DNA from 2 places in the Alcaligenes sp. NLF5-7 genome. Region 2 is predicted to be linked to the other one. Evidence: riboswitches for the same ligand, from Rfam matches in the RefSeq annotation. Region 2 holds a riboswitch; the other holds the start of a gene.
The links. Region 2 has a riboswitch for S-adenosylmethionine ahead of MID00_RS06100 (homoserine O-acetyltransferase). Riboswitches for the same ligand answer to the same signal wherever they lie in the genome.
Positions count from the first base shown of each region.

Region 1: another riboswitch for S-adenosylmethionine. It lies ahead of MID00_RS15835 (hypothetical protein); the one in region 2 lies ahead of MID00_RS06100 (homoserine O-acetyltransferase).

Region 1 is NZ_CP100755.1:3,438,608-3,445,928, reverse strand. Features, by position in the region: tRNA gene MID00_RS15865 (tRNA-Leu) at 1-69, shown strand, start outside; gene MID00_RS15860 (heavy-metal-associated domain-containing protein) at 566-820, opposite strand; partial or broken gene MID00_RS15855 (MFS transporter) at 1,062-2,340, opposite strand; gene MID00_RS15850 (M20 family metallopeptidase) at 2,411-3,793, opposite strand; gene MID00_RS15845 (LysR family transcriptional regulator) at 3,947-4,825, shown strand; tRNA gene MID00_RS15840 (tRNA-Leu) at 4,958-5,042, opposite strand; SAM-I-IV-variant riboswitch at 5,196-5,289, shown strand; gene MID00_RS15835 (hypothetical protein) at 5,407-5,751, shown strand; gene MID00_RS15830 (siderophore-interacting protein) at 5,748-6,548, opposite strand; gene MID00_RS15825 (PadR family transcriptional regulator) at 6,551-7,123, opposite strand; tRNA gene MID00_RS15820 (tRNA-Leu) at 7,286-7,321, shown strand, end outside.
Region 2 is NZ_CP100755.1:1,289,334-1,296,654, forward strand. Features, by position in the region: gene MID00_RS06085 (trimeric intracellular cation channel family protein) at 13-585, opposite strand; gene MID00_RS06090 (muropeptide transporter) at 639-1,868, opposite strand; gene metW (methionine biosynthesis protein MetW) at 1,886-2,515, opposite strand; gene MID00_RS06100 (homoserine O-acetyltransferase) at 2,512-3,756, opposite strand; SAM riboswitch at 3,746-3,824, opposite strand; gene MID00_RS20610 (response regulator transcription factor) at 4,028-4,303, shown strand; gene MID00_RS06110 (hypothetical protein) at 4,233-4,763, opposite strand; gene gshA (glutamate--cysteine ligase) at 4,958-6,541, shown strand; gene MID00_RS06120 (TonB-dependent receptor) at 6,718-7,321, shown strand, end outside.

The sequences.
Region 1 (7,321 bases), 2.1 Mb from region 2:
TGGTAGACGCGCATGGTTCAGGTCCATGTGCCTTCGGGTGTGGAGGTTCGAGTCCTCTTCTGGGCACCAAATTCCAAAAAAGCCGATCATCGCAAGATGGTCGGCTTTTTGCTTTCCAGCCCAGAAAGTCAGGTGCTTGAGCACCTGACGTGGGGGCGAGAAAGGTCGGGCATGCAAGCCCGACCGGGGTCGCGCCCGTGTGACCGAGTCCTCTTCTGGGCACCAAAATTCCGAAAGGCCGCTCATTTCTCAATGGTCGGCCTTTCTTATTTGGTTGCTCCATGAATTTATTATCCTTCAGCATCAATCCGATTACGTCTGACTGTGGCAGAAAACAAGCAGCAATACGACCCCCTTCTTTTGTACACACAGCCATTTCCACACAAAAAATCACCACCGCATGATCGGCTGCTTTCTTTACAGGCCTGTGAATACCCCTTGAAGCAAGCACCTGGGGAGCCAAGGCAACACACTCAAAGCAAAACACCGCCTGCCCTGCTTTGTACAACCATAAAAAACCGACTGTGTTTCTACAGTCGGTTTTCAGTCTCAGGATGCAGTAGGTTTAACCCCCGCAGCCACCGCAACATGCACCATCTTCACCATGCGCAGGTTTGGCGATTTGATAGCCGGCCCGCTCGACCGCAGCATGCAGATCTTCCAGCGAGACCTGGGTTTCATCAAAACGAACCGACGCCTTTGCGTTTTCGAACGAGGCATCTGCCGCTTGTACGCCTTCAATAGCCGCCAAGGCAATAGCCACTTTATCGGCGCATTCAGGGTGTCGCAAACCCGCCAGTTTCAGCATTCCAACTTGCATTTTTTATCCCTTTAACATGAGGTGAGGCAGTTGATGAAATCGCCACCGCCCATAAAGATATATATTAAATACATCTTATAGATACGGCAAGGTGCCAGGACAAGAACGATGCGCCAGCCTGGAGGCAGACACAAAAAAACCGGCTTGCCCGCTGACCACAGGCAAACCGGTCTGAAAACTGTTTTCTGAACAGGCTCCTTTGCTTGTTAGCAGTGCCTGCCCTCCCTTGAACGACCCTGACTTACCTCATACCCAGCTTGCGACTGGCTGCCAGCAAGGCCACGATACTCAACGCCGCGGCCAGAATCAGGTAGTAACTGGGCGCCACCGGAGAGCCGGTCAGTGAAATCAGACCCGTGGCAATCACAGGTGCAAAACCACCAAAGACAGTGACGCCGACGTTGTAGCTCAAGGACATGCCTGTAACACGGGTACGCACCGGAAAAAACATCAGCCATCAGTCCGGCCAAGGGGGCGAAGTACACGGCTTTGAGCAAAGCCATCAAACCTACAACCAGAATCAGCGCCGTTTGGGTCGCCTCGCTATTCAACCACATGAAGGACGGGAAGATCGTAATCGCATACAGCACGGCAGCGGTGAGCATGATCTTGATCCGACCAACTTTACCTGCGACATAACCTACCAACGGCGTAGCAATAGTCAGAATCAAGCCTGCTGTTAAGGTTGCCAAGAATCCGGCGGATTGTGGAACATGCAATGTGGTCGCCGCATAGGACGGCATATAAGTAATCAGGTAGTTGGAGGCGGTAGACAAGATCAAGGTGCCTAAAGCAATCAACAGCAAAGCCTTTTGTGAACTCAGTACTTCTCGCACTGGCTGACCGCCCGGCTCACTTTCTTTGAAATCCGGAGACTCATCCACCGTTTTGCGGATCCAGTATCCTACCGGCCCCAGCAACAAGCCGAAGAAAAAAGGAACACGCCACCCCCAATCCAGCATCTGCTGTTCGCTTAAGGTAGAAGTCAACACATAACCGAACAAAGAAGCCAGCACGACACCAAAGCCCTGACTGGCAAACTGCAGACTGGCCACAAATGCGCGAGAGCGTTCTGGAGCATGCTCCATCATAAATGCGGTAGAACTGCCAAATTCGCCCCCCGCCGAAAAACCCTGAATAAAACGCGCAATCAAAATACCGATAGGCGCAATGAGCCCGAGCGTTTCATAACCAGGCATGACCGCAATCATGAACGTGCCCAATAACATCAAGAGGATGGACAGGGACAAGGCTTTCTTGCGTCCGTGTCTGTCCGCATAGGAGCCAATAACCGCGGCTCCAATGGGCCGAATCAGAAATGAAATCCCGAATGTGGCAAAAGCCAGAACCAAAGAGACAGTAGGGTCTGAGCTCGGAAAAAAAACACGACCAATGGTCAGTGCAAAGTAGGCATATACAGCAAGATCAAACCACTCCAAGGTATTCCCCACCACGGACGCGGCGACCGGCTTCCAGAACGAACGCGGTAAAGGCCCCACCGCTTTTTTGGTCTGCTCCATCTTTTATCTCCTCCTGCCCCCGGTGTTTCCGAAGGCAATGCGCCGTTACTTCTGAACGGCGTCTGTTTTTTTAAGTGTTCTTGTTCAATTCGCCCAGTTCCCAGAAAACGCTGGTCATGATGTCCAGTCCCTCTTGGATAATGGGAGTCAGCATGTGCTCATTGGGAGCGTGCTGAGAGCAGCCGGGGTAGGAGTGTGGCACCCAGATCGTGGGCAGACCCAGTACATCGGCAAAAATATCGTTGGGTACAGTTCCTGCCAAATTCGGGATCACGGCAATTTTCTGATCCGTCACTTTGCTGATCGCATCCTTGATCAAGGCGATCCACTTATTGCCCAGATCCAGCCTGGTGGCAGGCATGATCTGGCCCATATGAATACGCACCTGCTCGAAGCCACGCGCATCAAGGTGCTGGCGCAAGGTGCTTTCCAAGTCCTCTGTCTGCGTTCCCAGCACAAAACGCAAATTGCAAAAAGCCTGAGCACGAGGCGGGATAGCATTGATTGGTTTTTGCGGATTCCCGGCATCCAGTGCCAGCACTTCCAAGGTGTTCCAGCCGAACAGACGTTCGCCGTAGCTAAGGCCCGGTTCGCCCCAATGCGCATTTAAAGCCAGCCCCAAGGTATGCTGACCAATCTCCAAATCTGCAATGGCAGCCAGCACGTCCTCCGGTATGGGGCCTGGCGTCAGTTCGCGACACAACAGCTGTCCTTGAGGCCCCACCAGGCAGGCCAGAGCATTGGCCAGCACCACCGCGGGGTTTTCCATCACCCCGCCCCAATTGCCCGAGTGCAGCCCCCCTTCACGCGAAATCACCTCCAGCGAGAACAACGCAGTGCCACGCGAGCCCAAGAACAAGGTCGGCTGATTGGCGTTCAAGCGCGGGCCGTCCGAGGCCAGAAACAGATCAGCCGACAAGCTCTGTGCATGTTGTTCGCAAAACTCGCGCAAACCGATCGAGCCTCGCTCTTCACCCGTCTCAAAGATGGCTTTGAGGTTGAAACCCAAACGCCCATCGCGAGCTTGAATGACCTGTTCCAGCGCGGCCAGATTGATGCTGTGTTGGCCTTTATTGTCCGCCGTCCCCCGGCCGTACCAACGCTCCCCTTCGATCTTCAATTCCCAAGGCGCCAAGCCTTCACGCCATTGATGGTCATGTCCGGGCACCACGTCGCCATGCCCATAGGTCAGAATCGTGGGTAGCTCATCGGATTCATGTCGGTGAGCCAGAAGGATGGGGCCTGCCCCTTTGGGATTGGCCAGGATACGGACCTCAAACCCCAGTTTCACCAAGGAAGGGCCCAGCTCCTGATCCAGGTAGAGCTGCAATTGATCCGCTTTCTCCGCAGTCTGGCTGTCACTTTGAATCGCCACACGACGGCGCAAGTCCTGCTCGAAACCGCCCTCCTCAAAATAGGCGCGCACCCTGGACAAGGCTTTACTTTTTCCCATTTTTGTCTCGTTGTCTTATTGATAGGAAAGAGGACTATAGAATTCGTTTTACCTTCTGTATATTTCTATCTTTAGAATAGAATGAACTAATTTTTAGAATTCTTAAGTTAAGTCCTAAACTATCGGTACAGACGGGATTAGCTGAGCAAAATCATGGACTACAAGTACTTTCTGGCGGTGATGGAAACAGGATCACTGGCAGCAGCCAGTGCACGACTGCACATTGCCTCCAGCGCAATCAGCCGGCAAATCACCCTGTTGGAGGAATCCATAGGCGTTACGCTGTTCGAACGCAGACGGCGGGGAATGGTACTGACGGCAGCAGGTCAGGCCCTAGCCGAACATGCCCTGCGTGTGCGATTGGAGGAAGAAGCAATCTTGCAAAGCCTGCGGCAGAACGACTATGCCCAGGCACACTTGATACGAGTGGCGGCCACAGAGGGCCTGTCCCGCTATTTTCTACCCATGGTCATGGCTGAGTTTTCCAACCGAACCCCTTTGGCGCGGTTCGTCTTGAAGGTCAGCTCGCCCGATGACTGTGTGGAAATGGTCAGAAGCGGAGAGGTCGATCTCGGGGTCATTTTCAGCACGGCCCCGGTACCCGACATTGAAGTGAACTACTCCTGCCTTTCACCTATTTTTGCCATCATGCAACCTGAGCACCCCCTGAATGCGGCACGCAGTTTATCCTTGACCCAACTGCAGCCCTACCCCATTGTGATGCCCGGAGAGGAGCTAACTCAAAAGCAGTTGTTTAATCATGTCTGCCAGATGGAGAAGCTGGTCTTCAACGAGGTATTTACCTGCAATTATTCGGGAGTACTGCACGAGTTCGTCCGTCGTACCAACGCGATTGCCTTGGGGGCGTCGATCAGCCATCGCAGCAGCATGGACCACGGTCTGAAAATCGTTCCCATACTGGACCCCCGCCTGGACAGGGATCTACAGGTTTTAAGTATGGCAAAGCGGGCACTACCTCAAAGCGTCAACACTTTTCTGCAAGCCTTGATCCGGGAACTGAAGGAAGTTTGAATAACTCGATGACTGAGCTTTCCTTTAGGTTGGCTGTAACAATGCTCTGCAGCTAGTTGCTCACGCCTCTTTTTGTGAACACACAAAACAAAAAGCCGACCATCTTGCGATGATCGGCTTTTTGAGGAATTTTGGTGCCCAGGAGAGGACTCGAACCTCCACACCCGAAGGCACATGGACCTGAACCATGCGCGTCTACCAATTCCGCCACCTGGGCCCTGACTGCTGGATTTGTTTTTCAACTCGTCTCTGCAAGACAGAAAAAAACTATAACATGGTTTTGAAAGAATGCAAACTATTTCTGCTTTTTTTCATGTCTGACAGAAATAAGCGCAGCCCTTGCACTTCATAAGAATCGCTTTTATGCTTATTGCTATATCAAGAGTTGGGACAACCCATGCCAACCTGTGTACCCGCACAAGGTGGATTCAAGATATGGCCATCTGGCAATCAATGGGATCATCAAGACACGAACCCGCTGCCAGCGGGTTTTTTTATGCTTGGTTGTTTCCAGGCAAAGGGTCCTTTAATCCAACTTGCTCACCCGGAAGTCCCTTCCAAGAGCTAAACAGGAGTGTTTCATGTCTGCACCGTTTTGCTATTACCTGACTTTAGAGCAGCACCACTACCGCATTGTCCTGCACCCCGGTTGTTCACGGCTGGCTGTAGTGTGCGAAGTACATGCTGACAAGGTCGGAGATTACGAGCCGCGCTGGCTGGGTTCCAGTTGTCGCGGTGGCTATTGGGCCCGCTTCCAGCACGATATTGACAGCACCTTGTTGCTGAACATGGATGCCATTGCCCGCCTGATTGACGAACACCGTCTGGCTCATCCCGATACGGTGCTGGATACAGATTTACAGCCCGTGTTAAACGTGGGCGGACGCTTGCGCGCCCAGCCCTACCCTCAGCAAAAAGCCGCTTAGTCCAAGCGTGGGGCGTCGTCGCCCTGATCACCTTGACGCCAGTAGCTGCTGGCCCGAATCGCGCCTTTATCCAGGCCGCGTTCTTGCACCCAGTACTCACGCAAGCTTTGAGCGATGGAATATTCTGCTGCGACCCACACATAGCCGGTGCCGCTCAACTCGGGTGCGGCACGCAATGCGTCCAGAATGCCATTCAAACCGGCCAGCGAAGGAATCCAGTTCACCGTGACATGGTCCGGTGCCTCCATCGCACCGACTGTCAGCAGATTACGTGCCAATACGTAAACCTGCACCTTCACATTGGAAGGCAGTTCTTTCACTCGTCGCGCCATGGCAGGCACAGCGGTTTCGTCGCCAATCAGAACTTGCCAATCCAGGTCCTTGCTGACCAGGAAGGAGCCACGCGGCCCGGCCACACCCAGCTTGTCGCCCTCTTTAGCTTGCATGGCCCATTGGCATGCCGGGCCTTCACCGTGGACCACAAAATCAATATCCATCTCCTTTTCCTGCTCGCGGAACTCGCGAGGAGTGTAGTCGCGGATAGGTGGCTTTTCCTGACCGGCGGCAAAGACCATGCCACGCTCGCCCATTTGAGGCAGTCGCAATTCTTTAGTGACAGGGTCCGGGAAAATCAGTTTGACGTGGTCATCAAAGCCAGGGGTATAAAAACCTTCCAGATCCGAGCCTTCCAGGGTGATGCGCACCATATCAGGCCCCAGTTCGCGCCGCTTTTTTACGGTCAGCAAACGCAACTTCAAGGTATGAGCAACTTTCTGCGTTAATTGTTCAGACTGCATTCTTAAGACTCCTTGGGCAAGTTCCGTATGTCAGCGATGGCTTTTTCCAAAATGGCCACCACCTCTGCCTGTCGTTCCAGACTGGCTGTCGATTGTTCAAACATGGCCTGCTTCAGGCTGTGGCGTACCTGGACAAACTCCGGCAACCAACCTGTTTGTTCCTGCGCGGCCTTCAAATCCTCGTCGCTATTGTGTTCGGCCAGCATCTGCCGTATCCACACCAGCTTGCGCCCGCGATAGGTCAGGGACTGCATCAGGTAATCGCACTTTTCTTTTTGCTCTTCCAGATACGTGTGCCCTTCCTTGGTCAGGCTGTACATCTTGCGACGGCCTTCTTCTTCAATCAGCACCCAGCCTTGCGTGGCGCAATACGCCAGGGCGGGATAGACCGCACCAGCGCTGGGTACATAGCTGTTCTGGCTAAGCTGCGCGAAACGGCGTATCAACTGATAACCGTGAGTACTGCCCTCTTTGAGCAGGGCCATCAGCATGAGCTGCATGGCCCGAGCAGAGTATTTTCGGCCTTGGCCCATATCCAGCAGCATCCGCTCGACATCCATTGTGTTAAATTTCATGCCCATACTCTTATGCTATATCACATGACACACTATAATGATAATGAGAATGCCAATCAACTAGAAATTGAAATTAAATTTATTGAGTGAAAAATGCTTGCTTTCCCAAGGAAACTCACTCTATAATTGAATGCTTGAGACAGGCAGCAGCCTTGATCAAAAGCCCAGGTGGCGGAATTGGTAGACGCGCATGGTTCA
Region 2 (7,321 bases):
GACAGGCTGGCTCTAGCGCCACTCGTCTCGATAGACGAAGCGGGGCATCTGCCAATTGCGGTGCAAAGCCAGCATACGAAAACTCAAGCCGATGATCATGGGGCCCAGCAGGGTCACATACGGGTGCCAGTCCAGGTGCTGGGCACCCAAATACAAAGCACCTGTCAGCATGGAAACGCTGGCATACATCTCCTTGCGTAGCAGCAAGGGGATGTCATTACACAAGATGTCGCGCAAGACGCCACCGGCACAGCCGGTAATCATGCCGCTTAGCAGCACCACCGTAATGGGCAGCTTCATTTCCAGTGCGATCTGACAGCCAATCACGGTAAAGACCACCAGTCCCATGGCATCGAGCAGCAGGAACAGGCTGTGCAAACGCCGCATGATCGGAGCGATCAAAGCTGTAAGGATGGCCGCGCCTGCCGTGATCCAGAGGTACTCAGGATGCTGCACCCAGGTCAGCGGGTAATGCCCCAAAAGCACGTCCCGCACCGAGCCACCGCCCAGAGCGGTGACACAGGCGATGGTACAGACCCCCACCCAATCCATGTCACGACGGCCCGCGGCCAGCGCTGCGGTCATGGCCTCTGCGGTGATGGCGATAATGTAGAGAACAAGTAAGAGCATGATATTTTTTACGCATCAAGCTGTTGAATAAGACCCCGATAACAACGCAGCATCAGCAAGCCAGGCACAGCAATAAAGACGGTACAAATAAAAAAACCTGGCCAACCCAGGGATTCGACCAGCACAGGCGTAAGAGGCCCGGCCAGATAGGTACGCCCCACTGCCGACAGGGCCGACAGCAGCGCAAATTGAGTGGCGGAATAGGTCCGATTACACAAAGCCATCAGCAAAGCGACAAAAGCCGCTGTGCCCAGGCCACCACACAGGTTTTCCAGACCGACCACAATCCCCATCAGCCACATGGATGGCGCGGTTTCAATCGCGATCAGCCAATAGCCCAGGTTGGAGACGGCCTGCAAGATACCAAAAATCATCAAGGCCCGGTATAGCCCCAGGCGGGCCATGATCGCCCCCCCCATCAAGGCTCCGACCACGGTAGCAGCCAAGCCAAACACCTTGTTGATGGTGCCGACCTCGGACAAGGTAAAGCCGGCTGCACGAATCAGAAAAGTGGTGGACAAGGCGCCTGCAAAAGCATCACCCAGCTTGTAGAGCACAATCAGCGCCAGAACGCTCCAGGCACCTGGACGCGAAAAAAAATCGGCCAAAGGCGCGATCACAGCTTCTGACAAACTGCGCGGCGGACGGCTTTGTTCCTTTGGTTCGGGTGAAATCAGGGTCACCAGCGCGCACAGCGCCATGAAGGCACCCATCAGAAAATACGTGTTGGACCAGCCCAGCCAGCGGTCCGCCAGAATCAGGGCCAGACCGCCAGACACAATCATGGCAATGCGATAGCCCATGACCTTGACCGCCGCCCCCGCCGCTCGCTCATGTGCTTGCAGCACGTCCGTGCAATAAGCATCGAAGGCTATGTCCTGCGTGGCCGACAAGAAGGCCACCCACACGGCCAGCAAGGCCAGTGCGGTCAAATTCACCGAGGGAGAAAACAGGCCCATGGCCGCAATGGAGGCGGCCAGCAGCAGTTGAGTGACAAGAATCCAGCCGCGCCTGCGCCCCATGAACGGCGGCGCGTAGCGATCAATCAGGGGAGCCCAGAGAAACTTCAGCGTGTAGGCCGAGCCGACCAGGGTCAGAAAACCAATCTCGGTCAGTGAAACATTTTCAACTGTTGCCCAGGCCTGCAAGGTGCCTGAAACCAGGGCCAGAGGCAGGCCGCTGGCGAACCCCAGAATCAGCAAAGGCAAGACTCGGGGACTGGTATAGACACGTGACACGTCAGGCCTTATTAGCGCTAAGCAGCAAGAAAATGGGGAGACTCGAAACGATACATGGCCAAGGTACTGCGCCAGCCCGGCAAAAAACGCACCGTGTCGCGACCATTGAAGGCAGCACGATCAAGAATACGTACGCCCACCGCCTGGGCCAGATCCTGAAAGTCTTTCATGGTGCACAAATGGATGTTGGGCGTGTTGTACCACTGGTAAGGCATTTCGCCCGTGACTGGCATGCGCCCGCGCAAAATGCTCCAGCCATGCGGCCAATAACCGAAGTTAGGAAACGAGACGATACCATACCGCGCCACCCGCGCCATCTCGCGCAGGATGTGCTCGGTATGGTGCATGGATTGCAGTGTCTTGGACAGGACAACGGTATCGAACTGCTGGTCGCTGAACAGCGCCAGGCCTTTTTCCAAGTCCTGCTGAATGACATTGACGCCACGGCGTACCGAGGCAATCACAAACTGGTCGTTCAGCTCCACCCCCGTTCCGACAACCTGGCGCGTGTCACGCAGATGCGCCAACAAGGTGCCATCGTTACAGCCCAGATCCAGCACACGCGAACCTGGCTCAATCCACTGCGCAATGCGCAGCAAGTCCGGTCTTAACATGGCGGCATCCACCTGAGTTTGCGGCTTAGTCATTCGGCCAACACCCCTGTAGTACGGGTGCGCGCAGGCAAGCCCAAATTAGCGGCAATCTGGTCATAGTATCCCTGCACAACGGCATGATAACGAGGGTCCTCAAGCAGGAAAGCGTCATGCCCGTGCGGAGCATCAATTTCGGCGTAAGTGACCTCGCGCTGGTTGCGCAACAAAGCCTGCACGATTTCGCGCGAGCGCTCGGGCGAGAAACGCCAATCCGTGGTGAAAGACACCAGCAGGAATTTGGCCTGCACCTTTTCAAGCGCCTTGACCAGGTCCCCCTGGTGCTGGCGCGACGGATCAAAGTAATCCAGCGCACGGGTGATGATCAGATAGGTATTGGCGTCAAAGTAACGCGAGAACTTTTCGCCTTGATAACGCAGATAGGACTCGACCTCGAATTCCACGCCGTAGTTGTAGTGATACTCGCCGCCCTGGGCTGGGGCACGCTGGTTGCGGCCAAACTTCTCGGCCATGACGGTGTCGGACAGGTAGGTGATGTGGCCCACCATGCGAGCAACACCCAGGCCAGCCTTGGGCACCACACCGTGCTCGTAATAATTACCACCGTGAAACTGCGGGTCGGACAAAATGGCGCTGCGGGCCACTTCGTTAAAAGCGATGTTCTGGGCCGACAGGCGCGGGGTACTGGCAATGACCACGCAGTTTTCCACGCGCTCCGGGCAGCTGATGGCCCAGCTCAGGGCCTGCATGCCACCCAGGGAGCCACCCATAACGGCCGCAAACTTGCGAATGCCAAAGTAGTCGGCCAGACGGGCTTGGGCACGCACCCAGTCTTCTACCGTCAAAACGGGAAACTCGGAGCCCCAGGGTTTGCCAGTGGCCGGATTGATGCTGGACGGGCCGGTAGAGCCAAAGCAGGAGCCGATATTGTTGACCCCGATGACAAAAAAACGATCCGTATCAACGGCTTTGCCGGGGCCGACCATATTGTCCCACCAGCCAATGCTTTTAGGATCGTCGTCGTAATAACCGGCAACGTGATGCGAGGCATTGAGTGCATGACACACCAACACCGCATTGTTGCGTTCTTCGTTCAGGGTGCCGTAGGTTTCGACAGCCAGCTCGTAGCTGGGCAGCACTTGCCCACTGCGCAGATGCAGGGGTTCGTCAAAGGCGATCAGTTCGGCATGTACAGGGCCCACAGAACCTTCGGGGATCAAACCGCAGGATGGGCTAAGGGCGCCAGTGTCGGCGCTAGGGACGGAATCAGTGGCCATCAGGACCTCTTTAGCTGGATTTATGGAGCGCCCGCAAGCGGATCAGGCAAATCGGCGCAAAACGTATAAGACAAAATTCTAGCATCGCTGCGGCGCGGCGTCCAAATCGACCAGCCAGGATCGATTCAGAACTCTGGGCAACGGTAACGTCAGAGAAAAGACAATGCTTTGATTTACATCATTATTTTCATGCACATTTGTCTGCCAGCTAAGCTAAATTTGAGTACATTGGCCCGACGTCTACCACGAATGCATGAGGAATGGCTTTACCGTGACGCACTTAACTTCACGCGAGCAGTCCTGCCTGAACTGGGCTGCCCATGGCAAGACCAGCTGGGAAATCAGCATCATCCTGGGCATTACTGAACGCACGATCAACTTCCACTTCCAGAACGCCTACGCCAAGCTTGGAGTCTATAGCCGCCAAGCTGCCATTACCCTGGCCTTGCAACAGCACCTGATCAGCGGCGACCCGGCTAGCGAGCTAAGCCGTCAAAGAAAACCTTTGCCTGAGCCGCGTCCGGGGCCTTCCCGGAATCCGTCATAACAAAACCCTGCACCAGCCAGCCTGGTTCCATGCGTATCATCGCTTCCAGGCGCAAGGCCACACCGCCCACATCGCGCGTCATGAAGAAAATCTGTCCGGGTGGCGGTAGTTGTATCTGATTTTTCTCGCTGACTTGCCCATCGGGTATGAATTTCTCGCGCAGGGAATCGTGCAGTGCCTCGTACAAGCGTTGGCGAGCAGCCTGGTCCTGCTGCAGTTCCTTGGGCAAAATCACATGGCCCACGGTGTAGCTTTGCCCGCCTGCCGTGGCGGTGGTCAGGTAAAAATCCAGTTGATGCTGCTCGAAATCCAACAGTCGGTGACTGGTCGTGGGCTTGCCGGGCAGCATGGCCGACAGGCCCGTTTGTTCAAGCTGAACCTTGCGCCAGTTAAACTCTGGACTGCAGGCTGCCAACATCAAGAAAGCCGCCAGTACCGCGGTCATGCGCCTGATCATCATGGTGCTAATCCCATATCCCGTTTCATGCTTTTCATCGGCTGGCTAAACAGCCGTCTTATACTCGCCCTGCCCGATACGCCTTTTGGCGCAACTTAACAAAGCAAGTCTGGTCGGACTACTATTTATAGACGGGGCCAGGCCCCCTTGAACAGTCCCGTATCTTGCACACGATTTCGAAAGTGGGAAACACCACCATGAACACCAGCCACGAACGCCGCCTTGCCCTGCAACAGAATCCCGAGATTTTGACGGGAATCTTGCGCGGCATCGAAAAAGAAGGACTGCGCGTCGATGCGCTGGGCCAATTGGCAAACACCCCCCACCCGCAAGCCATTGGGTCGGCCCTGACCAACGGCCATATCACGACCGACTACGCCGAGGCCCTGCTGGAGCTGATTACCGAGCCGCAAGCCCGGGTCGAGGACGTGCTGCAGGAGCTGACCGACATCCACACCTTTGTGGCTGGCAAGCTGGACCAGGAGATTATCTGGAACCAGTCCATGCCCGCATTGCTGCCCGCCGAAAAAGACATTGCCATTGCCTGGTACGGCAAGTCCAACACGGGCATGCTCAAGCATGTATACCGCCGTGGCCTGGCCGAACGTTATGGCAAGCCCATGCAATGTATTGCCGGCGTGCATTACAACTTTTCCCTGCCTGATGGCATCTGGCCCTTGTTGAATGTCTGTGGCGACAATCTGCAAGATCAGCGCTCCAATGGGTATTTGGCGTTGATCCGCAACTTCACGCGCTATTCCTGGCTACTGATGTACTTGTTTGGTGCCTCGCCCGTGCTGGATGCGAACTTCCTGCAAGGTCGCCGCAACAATCTGGACAAGATCGACGAGGACACCTTGACCATGCCCTGGGCAACCAGCTTGCGCATGAGCGATCTGGGCTATCACAACAAGGAAGCCCAGGCCGAGCTCCAGCTTTGCTACAACGACCTGGACACCTTTGTGATGCGCATGTATCACGCTGCCGTAACTCCTTGGCCGGATTACGAAAAACTGGGTACCCACCGCGATGGCGAGTGGATTCAACTCAACACCCATATCCTGCAGATTGAAAACGAGTACTACTCCAGCATTCGTCCCAAGCGCACCACCCAGCGCAGCGAGCGCCCGGCTACAGCCCTGGCCCAGCGCGGTGTGGAATACATTGAAGTCCGCTGCCTGGATATAGACCCTGAATCGCCTACTGGAATTTCCGAGCAAACCTGCCGCTTCCTGGATACGTTCCTGCTGTTCTGTGCCGTGCAAGACAGCCCCTTCTTCCCGGACGGCGGCTACTGTCAGGACAGCAAGAACAATTTTGCAACCGTCGTGCGCGAAGGCCGTCGCCCCGGCTTGATGCTGACCAATCAGCAAAAAGAGAGCGTCAGCCTGCAAGACTGGGGCCACGAAATTCTGGAATCGCTGCTGCCTTACGCGCAAATGCTGGATCAGGCCCTGGATACCCAAGGTCACACAGAAGCTGTGCAAGCCCAAATCCGCAAACTGGAAAACCCGGAGCTGACACCGTCGGCTCAACTGCTGAGCCGTTTGCGCGAAACCGGCTTGAGCTTTCACGACTACGCCTTGCAACGCAGCCGCGAGCATCACCAGACCTTGCTGGCCCATCCATTACCTGCCGACAAGCAAGCCGCTTTCGAGCAACAGGCCAAAGAGTCTCTGCAAGCCCAGATTGATATCGAAGCGCAGGATCAGGAGTCCTTTGAGGACTACGTCCATCGCTACGAACGCAATCTGATTCCGCCTGAAGTGGAAAACAGCTAAGCGTCACACAATTACAACAAGCCGCCGCCCCAGGGCGGCTTTTTTTTGACTGTTACCTGCAGGCTCATACAGCAGGAAGTTTCTCTTTCTCCCTTTTCTCAAAATGGCTTTTCCTCTATTTCGAATAATTATTGTTATGTTATAACATATCGAAAATTAACAAACCGGAAGATGAGATGCGTTTCCAACCCCGCCCCCTGCCACTAGCCCTGGCTCTGCTTTTGTGCGCCTCGGCCCAAGCCAATGAAATTGAAGAAGCTGTCCCTGAACTGGCCCCTATCCGAATCTCTGCCAGCCCCCTGGCCTTGCGACAAACCGAGCTGGCCACCGCCAGCACGGTCCTGCAAGGCCCCAAACTGGATTTGCGCCGCAGCAGCACCTTGGGTGAATTGCTGGACGGTGAAGTCGGCATCCATGTAGACAGCTTTGGTAGCGGTGCCAGCCGCCCCGTCATTCGCGGCCAAACTGCACCCCGCGTCAAAGTTCTGAGCGATGGCGCAGAGGTCATGGACGCGTCGGCCATCTCGCCCGACCACACCATCACGGTCGACACCTGGCAAGCGGATCGCATTGAAGTGCTGCGCGGCCCATCGGCCCTGCTTTACGGGGGCGGTGCTATTGGTGGCGTGGTCAACGTGCTGGATCGCAAGATCCCCACGGCCATTCCCGAAAAGGGTTTTGAAGGCTCGGTACGTGCCCAGGGCTCCACGGCTGACCGTGGCAGAATCGGCGCAATCGAAATGACAGCCGGCGAAGGCAATATCGCCTTGCACGTAGAAG